3 regions of the Paenibacillus sp. FSL R7-0333 genome follow, and region 1 is predicted to be linked to each of the others. Evidence: riboswitches for the same ligand, from Rfam matches in the RefSeq annotation. Region 1 holds a riboswitch; each other region holds the start of a gene.

The links. Region 1 has a riboswitch for cobalamin ahead of MKY86_RS07420 (energy-coupling factor ABC transporter permease). Riboswitches for the same ligand answer to the same signal wherever they lie in the genome.
Region 2: another riboswitch for cobalamin. It lies ahead of MKY86_RS03165 (prenyltransferase/squalene oxidase repeat-containing protein); the one in region 1 lies ahead of MKY86_RS07420 (energy-coupling factor ABC transporter permease).
Region 3: another riboswitch for cobalamin. It lies ahead of MKY86_RS00780 (anaerobic ribonucleoside triphosphate reductase); the one in region 1 lies ahead of MKY86_RS07420 (energy-coupling factor ABC transporter permease).

What each region holds. Positions count from the first base shown of each region.
Region 1 covers NZ_JBBOBZ010000001.1:1,807,893-1,812,240, reverse strand. The annotation lists gene cbiQ (cobalt ECF transporter T component CbiQ) at 1-538, opposite strand, end outside; gene MKY86_RS07425 (energy-coupling factor ABC transporter substrate-binding protein) at 535-828, opposite strand; gene MKY86_RS07420 (energy-coupling factor ABC transporter permease) at 828-1,592, opposite strand; cobalamin riboswitch at 1,881-2,074, opposite strand; gene MKY86_RS07415 (ArsR/SmtB family transcription factor) at 2,213-3,145, shown strand; gene MKY86_RS07410 (hypothetical protein) at 3,583-4,059, opposite strand; gene MKY86_RS07405 (DUF6171 family protein) at 4,192-4,348, opposite strand, start outside.
Region 2 covers NZ_JBBOBZ010000001.1:753,744-758,091, reverse strand. The annotation lists gene MKY86_RS03170 (S-layer homology domain-containing protein) at 1-647, opposite strand, end outside; gene MKY86_RS03165 (prenyltransferase/squalene oxidase repeat-containing protein) at 655-1,839, opposite strand; cobalamin riboswitch at 2,053-2,245, opposite strand; gene MKY86_RS03160 (GAP1-N2 domain-containing protein) at 3,699-4,348, opposite strand, start outside.
Region 3 covers NZ_JBBOBZ010000001.1:187,956-192,303, reverse strand. The annotation lists tRNA gene MKY86_RS00795 (tRNA-Thr) at 1-54, opposite strand, end outside; gene MKY86_RS00790 (sugar phosphate isomerase/epimerase family protein) at 154-933, opposite strand; gene MKY86_RS00785 (MTH1187 family thiamine-binding protein) at 982-1,290, opposite strand; cobalamin riboswitch at 1,630-1,860, shown strand; gene MKY86_RS00780 (anaerobic ribonucleoside triphosphate reductase) at 2,170-4,155, shown strand; gene nrdG (anaerobic ribonucleoside-triphosphate reductase activating protein) at 4,152-4,348, shown strand, end outside.

The DNA.
Region 1 (4,348 bases):
TGCGGGCCAGTAGCAGACCATGCGCTGCATCACTCAGCAGGAATAAGAAGCGGTACATAATCAGCATCAGCTCCAGGACAATCTGCGGCATCCGCAGCCTGCGCAGCACCTGCAAAAGCTCACTGAACGGAGTCGTAAACATCAGGAAGAAGAAACAGCTCATGCAGGCAGAGATTCTGGCCAGCAGCTCCCCTGCCCGCTGAAGTCCCGCTGCTGTGACATATACCGGCAGGTTCAGTCCCGGAAGCGGGAATATCCCTGCCTCTCCCGCAGCCGGATGCCCGAATTCCACGAGCAGCGCCGGTACGCTAAGCGCATAGAACAGCAGCGCTGTGCCGAACAGCATGCCATAAGCACGCAAGGGAATTCGGGCCTGCAATATACACCAGGACATCATCCATAGGGTAATTGCAGCCTGTAGTACCGGATGTACGGTGTAAGAGAGCAGGAACATCAGGGCTGCGAACGAGCTTTTCCACATCGGGGACAACTGGCGCAGAGCATTATTGTAGGAGAGAACGTCAATCCGCCGGATCACTTGCTGCTATGCTGCTTCGTCCCGCCTTGCTTGCCCTTGAGCAGCCCCAGGGTATAACCGATTACACCGGCACCAATCGCGGCCTGCAATGCAAACAGCATACTCTCCGTCTCACCCGGCAGCTCGGTCAGCGGCTTGAACCACGGCTTATAGTCAGGATTCATTTCGGTAATCACACCTTCAGCCGCATCATCGGCCCCGCCGAATTCCCCATTAACCAGCAGCAGCGGCAGAATGACCAGCAGAATAACAACCAGCAGCATCAACCCATTTTTCCATTTATTGCTCATTAGGCTCTTCCTCCGTTCACCTTGCGTTTCAGAAGCGACAATTCATTCGGGCTATACGATTTCAGCCAGTTCCAGAGCAGTACCGTCAACAGCCCTTCACTGATGGCCAGCGGGATTTGCGTCACGGCAAAGATGCCCCCGAATTTGAGAAAAGATGCCAGCACGCCGCCATCCGCCGCCGGAAAAGCCACCGCCAGTTGGAAGGAAGTCACTACGTACGTACTCAGATCAGCCACCGCAGCCGCACAGAACAAGGCCAGCTTCTCGCGGTCCGGCATTTTCATCATCAGCTTATACACTGCATAGCCGGCAAAAGGACCCGCCACCGCCATCGAGAACGCATTGGCCCCGAGCGTAGTAATCCCCCCGTGCGCCAGCAGCAGCGCTTGAAACAGCAGGACAATCGAGCCGATTACGCTCATGGGCAGCGGCCCCAGCATTACCGCACCTAGTCCGGTACCGGTGGGGTGGGAGCTGCTTCCGGTCACGGAAGGCATTTTGAGCGCAGACAGTACGAAGGTAAACGCCCCGGCCAGACCCAGCAGCAGCTTCAGCTCCGGATTCTCCCGGGTCATGGCTCTCAGCTTGAAGATTCCAAGGACAAAGAACGGGATAAACGCCGCCCACCAGAACACCGCCCAGCCAACCGGCAGGAATCCTTCCATAATGTGCATCGCCCGGGCCGTCCCCGGTTCGTTCAGCATAAAGTACACCGTAAATCCGGCAACCAGTGCCGCAAAGCTCCACCATCTGTGCTTTTTCATTTGTCACCCTCCATGTTTGTTGATTTCCCATTACAGATCATAAAGCCCAAAAAACCCACCCTAAAGGGTGGGAGTGTATGTACGCAGGCAAGTTCGATAGAGCGCGCAGCCGCTGCCAAGCGAAACAAGGTGCTTCTCATCGTCCCATCACTATGGGCCGTGTCCCCTTGTATCCCGCAGCTGTAAGCCGGGTGTCATCTCTAAGATTCCAAGATTCCTCCGGTCCATCAGGGCAGAACGCCTCTTCTCATTAACCTATCCGTACACCGCTCCTATCCGCGTAGAGTCGTGGTGTGCGTCGACAAGGTAGGTCTCCTGGCTTGGAATACAGGCGCCGCAGACTTCGTCTTCCCCGGGGCTTCCCGAGTGACCTCATGAAGTGCAGCTCTTCCATACAGTGGCGGGACCGCTCGGGAGTTGCACCCGATTCCCTGTTATCCCTTGCCGCTTCCGGCAAGAGCACCTTGTTTCATCGCTAATTCATCTCACATCATAGCGGACTCGGCTCAGCGTGTCTGTGATATAAATTGGAAAAGCTGCCTTCAGCCAATCATGGCTTGTAGAAATTTTATTTGAGTAATATAATTATTAACTATATAACCTGAACGTGGAGGCATCCGATGAAACTTGATCTAACCGAACAATCCCTGCCCGTGTACGAGGCACTGTCCAGTACCGTGCGCCTGCACATGCTGCGGCTGCTGTCCGAGAAGCCCATGAACGTGAAGGAACTGGCCGCAGCCCTCAAGCTCAGCAGTGCGATTATGACCATGCATGTGCGCAAGCTCGAAGCCGCCGGGCTGATCCGCAGCCATATGGCTCCCGGCAAAAGCGGTCTGCAGAAGATCTGCACACTGGCCGCCGACGGGGCAGAAATTGTTTTTCCGGGACAGGCCCGGACTCCGCGCAGAGGGTACCGCAAGGACATTCCGGTGGGGCATTATTCCGACTTCCAGATCGAGCCTACTTGTGGACTGTCTACGACGGAGAGGGTCATCGGACACTTTGACGATCCCCGTTATTTCTGGGACCAGGAGCGCGTGAACGCCGGGATTCTCTGGTTCGGCAAGGGGTTCGTCGAGTATAAAATCCCGAATTTCCTGCTGTCGAGCCAGCAGCCGGAGGAGCTTGCCATCACGATGGAGATCGCCTCCGAAGCCCCGTCCGTCAACAACAACTGGCCGTCGGATATTACCTTCACGCTGAACGGACAATCGCTCGGCTTCTGGACCAGCCCCGGTGACTACGGAGATAATCCGGGAAAATACACCCCGGCCTGGTGGCCTGCACTCACCAATCAATACGGCCTGCTCAAGCAGCTGCGGATTACGCAGACGGGCACTTTCATGGATGGGCAAAAGCTGTCGGAGGTCACCCTGGATCAGGTAGGCATCCGCAACAAACAATGGACCTTCCGGCTCTCTGTCGAGGAGGATGCCGAGCACATCGGCGGCCTCACCCTGTTCGGTAAAGGCTTCGGCAATTACAACGAGGATCTGGTGTTTGAGCTGTTTTATACGGATGGTGTGGCAGATTTGCCGGGTTCTATATGAAAGCCAGATTAGGGTGTGTAGAAGGTAGGTAGGTAGGTAGGTAGGTAGGTAGGTAGGTAGGTAGGTAGGTAGGTAGGTAGGTAGGTAGGTAGGTAGGTAGGTAGGTAGGTAGGTAGGTAGGTAGGTAGGTAGGTAGGTAGGTAGGTAGGAGAGATAGATTAGTTAGATTAGTTAGACTAATTAGGTTAGTTTTCGTTTCAGCTACTTTTAGAGCTAATACTCCTCATTTCTGCTTAACGCCCACTTTCGGCCGATTCAGGTGCATTAGTGCTCTTCATTTCCGCTCAACGCTCACTTTCGGCAGATTCAGGTGCATTAGTGCTCTTCATTTCTGCTCAACGCTCACTTTCGGCAAATTCAGGGGCATTAGTGCTCTTCATTTCTGCTCAACGCTCACTTTCAGCAAATTCAGGGGCATTAGTGCTCTTCATTTCTGCTCAACGCTCACTTTCAGCAAATTCAGGGGCACTAATGCCCCTCGCAACATCCATCCAACTTCTAACCGCACTAATGGGATTTATCCCTCTCATTTCCTCCTCCAGCCCACTTTCCACCGCATATGAGAGATTTATCCCTCTCTTTTCCTCCTCCAGCCCACTTCCCGCCGCATTAGAGGGATTTATCCCTCTCTTTTCCTCATCCAGCCCACTTTCCGCCGCATTAGAGGGATTTATACATCTCATTTCTTCTTCAAGCCCACTTCCCGCCGCATTAGAGGGATTTATCCCTCTCTTTTCCTCACCCAGCCCACTTCCCGCCGCATTAGAGGGATTTATCCCTCTCTTTTCCTCCTCCAGCCCGCTTCCCGCCGCATTAGAGGGATTTATCCCTCTCTTTTCCTCATCCAGCCCGCTTCCCGCTGCATTAGAGGGATTTATCCCTCTCATCTCCTCATCCAGCCCCCTCTCCTCCACAACGCAAAAAAGCCCCTCCAACCGCCGCATTGTGCAGGTTGGAGGGGCTATCGGTGATCGGTCCGTCTCTTATGGCAAGAGCGGCTTCTAGCCTATCTTTTCGCCTGGCTCCTTGCCGTTAGGCGTGGGCCGTCATTCCGTCACCGGCTGCCACTTTCCGCCGCCCGGCAGCGGACAGCTACGGGCCTTCAGCCGGGCCACGACAGGGATGATACAGCCGCAGGCGGTACAGGTCACACCATCCTGCAGCTTGGGGCAAGCCCCGCAAAGCGCAAGCCGCTCGGCATAG
Region 2 (4,348 bases), 1.1 Mb from region 1:
GCCTTAACATCACTGAAGGCCCCAGCGGAAGACGCCGCAGACGGCTCGTTCCCGGTTAACCGCAGCAGCAGTGCTGCAAATTCAGCACGGGTAATATTCTTTTTCGGTGCAAACAGCAGGCTGTCCTCACTCACACCATTCATCAGCTTGCGGTCATACGCCGTGTATACCGACTCCAGCGCCCAAGGCGAGATCGACTTCACATCGCCAAAAGCCGGACGGTCCGCCGCCGCAGAAGCCACTGTTACCGGAACCGTATGACGCACGATGGCCGGGGTTTTATCCTTCAGATATCCCGTAACCGTCAGGGTATATTTATTTGCTGGCAGTCCTCCGGCCACAACAGCCACGCCCGCAGCATCTGTAACTGCTGTTTTGCCGCCGATGGTTACCTGTACGCCTGCCGCCGGTGAGGTTACCGAATCGGAGGTGAAGGTCGCCTCATTCCAGACCCATTGCTTCTGGGTTACCTGCACCTTCAGATCTTGTCCAGGCTGCGGCTGTGCGGGAGTCACGGTTACGGCATCAACCACCTGCGTGTTGTCCCCACCATAATAGACCACAATGCGGTCATTCTCCTCCAGCGCGAAGTCGCCCATCCCTACACTTGGATAGATCCATGCTCCGCCGCGTGCGATCACGTACATCCAGCCATCATATCCACCAAAAGTACCCGCAATCACGCCGCCGATCCGTCACATAATTGCCTGCTTCATTGACCAGAGCCAGGCGCTTGGCTGCTGCTGTCTTATCCAGTGCCGTAAGCACATTTCCGGCGTACACGCTGCCCTCAGCCAAGGTTCCATTCGGACCTTCAACTGTAACCGAGACACTTACCTGAGGATTCTTCACTGGTATGCCGCTAAAATCAAAGAGCTTACCGCCTGTACCAAACAGCTTGTACGCTACCAAAGCCTCCAGCGCCTGCTCTGTAGAGAGCGGATTGGAGCTGCCGCCTGCAGTGTGGGCGAATCCGCCGCCCTCTGCGCTGAAGCTCAGCAGCTTGCTGACCAGATTGATATTACCCTTGGTATAATCTGCTCCTGCAGGATCAATGCCGAAGGCAGACAGACCGATGATGGCCTGAGCTACACTCTCGCTGCTGTCGCCATATCCGCCGTTCTTATCCTGTGCCTTAGCCAGCCAGGCTCCCGCCCGCTGACCGGCAGCATTCACTGCCGCTTCCTGCTTGTGTCCAGCCAGTGCGTTCAGCACCATCGCTGTCATATCCGGATCACTCCCACCCGTGGTCAGGGTGAAGCCGCCGTCCGGGTTCTGCTTCGCCAGAATCTCTGCCAGCAGCTTAGATTGTGTCCATTTTGCAGTTGCCGGGATCGTATAGCTGCCGGAATCCAGAGCCAGCAGTGCATAGACCGGATTATTCAGCGTCTGGCCCGTAATTTTATCGTTATTGTACAGCTTCTCGATCAGGTTAAAGCCTGCCACATTCGCCGGGTCGCCGCCCAGTGCCTTAACAGCCAGCGTGATCCGGGCATAGTCCGTAGCTCTGGCAAAAACACCCTTAGCCTCAGCCACCTTGCCTTCAAGCGCCTTCAGATAGCTGGCAGGAACCTTGTAGCCTGCTTGCGCAAGGCCAATCGCCTGCCAGTCCGACTGGACTCCGTTCTTCAGCATGAACTCCGCAGTGGCATAGACCGCAGCGGTTACGCTGGCTGCCTCACTTGCGGGCAGAGCGGATACCGCGGGTGCGGAAGTCCCGCCTGCCTGTGCAGCAGCAGCCTGTCCTGCCGGGGCTACGGCTGCTCCCAACAGTGCGAACAGCATAATGACAGCTAGTCCCAGCCGTGTGAACCTGGATGATAGAGAATGGTTCTTCATAACTAACCTCTTTCCTGAAATAGAATGGATGAATCCTGCTTCCTCCGCAGATAAAGCGGCAACCTAAAGACCGCCCTGTGCAGGGCGGCCGGGGAAGAATACAATACAGGGCGGCTGAAGGAGCCGATTGCTCTCCCACACTACATACAATACAGCATATACAGCCCTCGCCAATATCAGCATCTGCTTCCACATTCTTACCCCCGAAGAATAGAAACAACAACGAAAAAGGCAGGTCTCCTGGCTCATACTTCACCGCTTCCCCCGCCTTCCCATCCCGTTAGCAGACAGTGGCTCCTCAGGAGTTGCTCCGTATTTACAGTGGCGGGACCGCGCCGGACTTGCACCGGGCTTCCCTTTTAAGCAGATTCCTCTATTAGACATAGCCCTGCCAGCATCTGCTAGCGACAGCGCGCGGTCTCTGAGGCAATCTGCACCTTTTCCCAAAGCTTATTAAATTTTAATATTCTGAAACAATCATATCTACTATTCCCCTGTATGTCTATAGACAAGCTATTTCTATTCCATCCCCCCGAAGCCCCGCCCATTCCGCAGCAAAAAATCCTGAACAGCACATGCCCGCTACCCCGGCACATCGTACTATTCAGGACTATGGAGTCATTCTTCTGCTGTTAATTAAGCCGTTGGCGGTACTAACGGAGACAGCGGAAGCCAGGCGATTGTATTATGTACATTAGAATTCGTGTAAAAGCGGTCGATAACGCATTCTGCTGCATTTCATACAATCGATTGTGGCAAATAACCCTCCGCCGGGCCAAATTCCCAAAATCTAATGTACCGAATACAGCAGAACACCATATAAGGCTCGATATGCCTCATTCTAGTGTACAAAGTGCAATCGAGCAGCTTCGTTCGGACACTAGCACACTTAACTAATTACTTTATGCTCGTATCAGCCTGCCGGAGCGCAAATCATTGTACTACATAAAGTAGTATGCACCAGGCTCTGACCAGTCCACCATGCCGCGCTATATGCGCACAGCGGATCAGCTACCGCTAGTCGATCATCAGGTTCTAACTAATCAGCATTCATTTAATCCTCTAGCTTGCTGGGGGGCTGCCGTACCCCGACTAACTAAGGTACTATTCTAGCTCCAAACGTTATGCTTAAATGCAATCTGTACAACTAAATCGTCTGATTTACTGCCAAATGTACTTTTAGCTGTATTTCATGCACCTAAAATGCTTCTGTACCGGCTTTTCGCCCATTCGGGCAAAATTAGTTGTATGGAATACAGTTACGAGAGGAACGTCTTCCTTTTCACTGTTTTTAGTTGTACGGAGTACACCTATCACTGTAAGCAATGTTACTCAGTACCATCACTTGGTATCGACTCAAAACCGTCAGTTAGTTGTGTGAGTCGGCTGAATGACTAAGGAGCGTTACTCGTTAGCGTTAGTTAAAAGCGCCACTCGGTAGCGTCAGTCGGTTGAGTGAATCAGTAGCGTTAGTCGATTGCGTTGGCTGGTAGCGGCAATCAATTGCGTCAGTCGGTAGCGTTAGTCGATAGCATCAGTCGGTAGCGTCAGTCGATTGCGTTGGCCGGTAGCATCAGTCGGTAGCGTTAGTCGATTGCGTCAGTCGGTAGCGTTAGTCGATTGCGTCAGTCGGTAGCGTCAGTCGGTAGCGTCAGTCGGTAGCGTCAGTCGGTAGCGTCAGTCGGTAGCGTCAGTCGGTAGCGTCAGTCGGTAGCGTCAGTCGGTAGCGTCAGTCGGTAGCGTCAGTCGGTAGCGTCAGTCGATTGCGTTGGCCGGTAGCGGCAATCAATTGCGTCAGTCGATTGCATTATCCGATCGCGTTAGTTAAAAGCTTACGCAGCCTGCTTGTTGCCGCTGTGTTATTCCACGTCCTTGTCCGCTTCCGGGCTTGCGGAAGCGGACGGCTCCGCACTAGGCGCGGCTGTGGCTGTGGCCTCCGGGGCGCTGCCCGGATCTGCCGCCAGCTTCAGCGAGTATCTTCCGGCGGTGATCATATCACCTGCCGCCAGCTTCGCGCCTGCTGAAAGCTCCACCGTCACCTCGTAGACGCGTGACGGAGGAGTCCCCGCCGCCGCTGGAGTGGCGGTTGCTCCACTATCCGCGCCGCTGTCTACTCCAGCGCCTGTCTCAGCGCTCGCACCGCCGTCCACTCCGGCGCCTGCCTCACCCTTCGCATCGCCGTCTACTCCGGCGCCTGCCTCACCCTTCGCATCGCCGTCCACTCCGGCGCCTGCCTCACCCTTCGCATCGCCGTCCACTCCGGCGCCTGCTTCACTCTTCGCACCGCCGTCCACTCCGGCGCCTGCCTCACTCTTCGCACCGCCGTCCGCTCCGGCGCCTGCTTCACTCTTCACATCGCCGTCCACTCCGGCGCCTGCTTCAACCTGGCAACTGCTAACCGTTGCCTTAACCTCGTAGTCCGTAACGCCGCTGGCGGACTCCACGCCGATCCGCTCCGGCTTGAAGGCGGAGCATTCCGCAGCATCAGTGAAGCTGAACAACAGCTTAA
Region 3 (4,348 bases), 1.6 Mb from region 1:
AACCCCCGGCCTACGCATTACGAGTGCGTTGCTCTACCCCTGAGCTACACCAGCGAACAGGCTTTGCTGTCCTGCCAAGCAAAAAATATTATAACTCTTCCAGCGGAAAACGCAACCCCTTTTTCCGCTGGTTGCTGTATCCTCAGCCGTGCATCAGCCGTGCATCAGCCCCAGCCCGCGGAAATAATCCAGTGCGAGCTTAGCGCTCTCAAGAGAAGATACCTCATAGGCCTCCTGCTCCACAATATAATAGAGAATTCCGCTCTGCTCCGCGATCTCGAAGACGCTTCGGAAATCGACCTCTCCCTTCCCGAGATCGGTCTCCTCCTGGTTGGCTCCGAAATCCTTAATGTGGACCAGCGGAACACGTCCGGCGTACCGTGACACATAATCAACGGGCCGGGCTCCGCCCCGGTATACCCATCCCAGATCAAACTCAGCCAGCATATGCTCGGCAGGAATCTGCTCCAGCCAGATATCGATGACCGCCTTGCCGTCAACCTCTTTGAATTCATAATCATGGTTGTGGTAGCCGTACTGCATCCCCGCCGCCCGGACCATCGCGGAAGCCTTCTCCAGGAATGGAATGATTCTCGTTACATCCTCTATGGAAGGATTCGGCGGAAGCGGTGCCGACGGGGTGATTATATATTGCAGTCCGAGCTCTACCGCGTATTCAATCTCTTTGGCTAAGGCCTGTTCCATCTTATCCAGACTGCTGAAGTCCAGGCCTACATGCGCCGAAGGGGCCGCCAGGCCAAGTTCATCCAGCTTACGGCGCAGTTCCCCTGCAGATACACCGAAATAACCGGCGAATTCCACTGCCTGGTACCCCATCTCTGCCACCTTGGCCAGTGTGCCGAGGAAATCGCGTTCCGTCTGGTCACGCAGTGTATACATTTGAATTCCGATCTGCTGAGCTGCTTCTGCCATGAATAATCCGCTCCTTATTATCATTTCTGATTAGATACTGTATTCCCGCTACTCTCCCTGTAGCTTGCGCTCCACGGATTCCAGCTTGCTGCGACTGGTCGAGATCTTGTCGCGCCGGTCATCGATCTTGAGCGAGGTTGAGACTCTCTGCGCCCCGGCGGTGAACTGTGACTCGTGCAGCGCTTCTACCGCAGCCAGAATCCGCGCTACCGGCCCCTCAATAATCGTACCCATAGAAGTTAGCTCGTAGGTAATGCCCTCCACCGTCTCCAGCACGCGCTGCATCTCGGCCACATAGCTGCTGAGACTGGTGCTGCCTGTCCCAACCGGAATAACGGTCACTTCGCCAATTGCCATTGTGAACTGCCTCCTAATGATCTGATGTGCCTGCCTCTAACTTATCCTCTTATTGTAACGCTTCGCCAGGCTTGCTACAAATCACCTGCACCCTCTCTATTCTATTAATATCCGTCAAAATGATTACCAGGATTAGACGCACTCTATTTATGGATTCTTTGTGGCGTATTTTCGGAGATTTTATGAAAAATTCACGGCAGATTCATAGGAAAGTTGTGGATTACCTGTGGACTAACTGTGGATCAGCTGTGAGTAAAAGCGCCGAACCCGCTCCCCGTGCGGGATTGCAAAAAAACATTTACAAACACAATATATTGCGGTAGCTTTAATAGATAACAACAAAATATAGTAGAAACGGGCGTTTCACCCCTTGTAATAGAGGTGCGACTTAATAGGGAAGTGCGGTGCAAAACCGCTGCGGTCCCGCCACTGTAACCGGATGCTCCCAGGGTGCGTTGCCCAGGGCTGCATTCTCCGGCTAATTGCCACTAAGGGGCGGAATAAGCCCCCCGGGAAGGCGCCGGAGGAGTTGCCGGAAGCCAGGAGACCTGCCTGTTTCGGTGGCACCGCTTAGACTCCTGCGAGGAACAGGGAAGGTGTCCGTATGCGGCCTGCAATAGCAGAGTTAGCCTTCCGTCAATCGGGCCAGAGGCTGCCGATACCTGAGGACGATCGCGGATTATTTTCAGGTATCGGCTCTGCGGAATATACAAGAACGGGCGTAAGCTATTTGCCCCTTGTCTGCTCGTATATTCCACCCAGACCACAGGCAAATTTCCGCTTCCCGGATCTTTGCATCATGCATTCGGGCATTTCCGGCCGTCCCGGCCGGAGGTGCTTTTTTAACGCTTACAATACCCGAGAGGAGAGAGTTATATAATGACGCTGCTGGAGAAACGTTATAACGAAGGACAAGCTGCACAGGAGGATCTTTTGGAAGAGGTCATTCATCTGGGACGGGATATTATCGACAGCCGGGATCTGGATCTGCTGCGCGAGAACGCCAACCTGAACGGGGAGAGCTTCTCCGGCAAAATGAGCAAGTTCGGCAGTGAATACTCCAAATGGTATGCCCGCAACTTCACCATGCCGCCGCAGCTGGTACAGGCTACCCTGGATAATGTCGTCTATGTGCATGACCTGGATCAATACGCCATCGGAACCACCAACTGCATCTTCATCCCGTTCGAACGGCTTCTCCGTGAAGGCTTCAACACCGGCAACGGCAGCGTACGGCCTCCCAACTCGATTATGACGGCGATGTCGCTGGTGGCGATTATTTTCCAGTCGCAGCAGAATGCGCAGTACGGCGGTGTGTCCGCCAACAAGCTGGATTATGATCTGGCTCCTTATGTGACCAAGTCCTTCTCCAAGCTCTTCCGCAAAGGTCTGGAGTATTTCGAGGAGAATGCAGAGGTGTCTGAGCTTGGGGAGATTACGATGAGCCGCAGCGATCTGGCTGAGCAGTATCCGCGCGCCTTCCGTTTTGCCCTGAAGGAGACGCAAAGTGAGACCCTGCAGGCCGCAGAGAGTATGGTACATAACCTGAATACGATGTCCAGCCGCTCCGGCGGCCAGATTCCTTTTACCAGCATCAACTACGGGACCTGCACCTCCCCGGAGGGCCAGCTTGTGATCAGCTCACTGCTGACGGCCACGATGAACGGACTGGGCAGCGGGGAGACGCCGGTGTTCCCGATTCAGATCTTCAAATGCAAGCAAGGCATCAACCAGCAGCCGGGGGACCCCAACTATGAGCTGTTCCTGAAGGCAGCGGAGTGCTCGGCGCGCAGATTGTATCCGAACTTCGCCAATCTGGACGCTCCGCTGAACATGCAGTATTACGATCCGGCTGACCCGGATACCGAGTTCGCTACGATGGGCTGCCGGACCCGTGTGCTCGGCGACCGCTTCGGACGCAACCACTGCTCCGGCAAAGGCAACCTGTCCTTCAACACGCTCAACCTGGTGCGTCTGGGACTTGCCCACGGCACGATAACCGGCCGCCGCCTCGCTGCTGATGAAGCAGGGTTCTTCGACGACCTGAATCACTATATGGATATTGCGCTGGACGGCCTGCTGCACCGCTTCCGTATCCAGGCTTCCCAGAAGGCCAAAGCCTCTGATTTCATGATGCGTGAAGGCGTCTGGGAAGGCGGAGAGCAGCTTGCCCCCGATGACAGCGTAGGCGAACTGCTGAAGCACGGCAGCCTGTCGCTAGGCTTCATTGGAATGGCAGAGTGCATGAAGGCCATGTACGGCAAGCACCACGGCGAAGATATGGAGATTCACGCCAAGGCTGTAGCCATCGTCCGCCACATGCGTGAATATTGCGACCGCAAGAGCGAGGAGCTTAACCTCAACATCACCTTGTTCGCCACGCCGGCCGAGGGTCTTTCCGGCAAATTTACCAAGATCGACCGCAAGGTGCTAGGCTCTATCCCTGGGGTAACCGACCGTGAATATTATACGAACTCGTTCCACATTCCGGTCTACCATGAACTGAGCGCAGCCAAGAAGATCAGCCTGGAAGCCCCGTTCCATGAATATTGCAACGCCGGAGCGATCTCCTATGTCGAACTGAACGGCAATGCCCGGAGCAACCCTGCAGCCTTCGTCAAAATCATCAAATACGCGCTGGAGCAGGACATCAGCTACTTCAGCATTAACCATCCGATTGACCGCTGCTCCGGCTGCGGCTATGAAGGGGTCATCGGTACGAATTGCCCGACCTGCAATGCCCATGAGGATACCACCCATATCCGCCGTCTGCGCCGGGTTACCGGGTATCTGACCGGTGACTATCAGACCCGCTTCAATGCGGCCAAGCAAGCCGAAGTCCGGGACCGTGTTAAGCATCTATGAACATCTGCGGATATTACCCGGAGTCGATCAATGAAGGGGAAGGCCTGCGGGCCGTCCTCTTCATCAGCGGCTGCCGCCACCGCTGCCTGGGCTGCTTCAACCCGAAGACCTGGAACTTTAACTTCGGGGAGGCCTTCACCCCGGAGCGGCGGCGGGAGATCATAGAAGAGATTGCAGGCAATCCGCTGCTGGA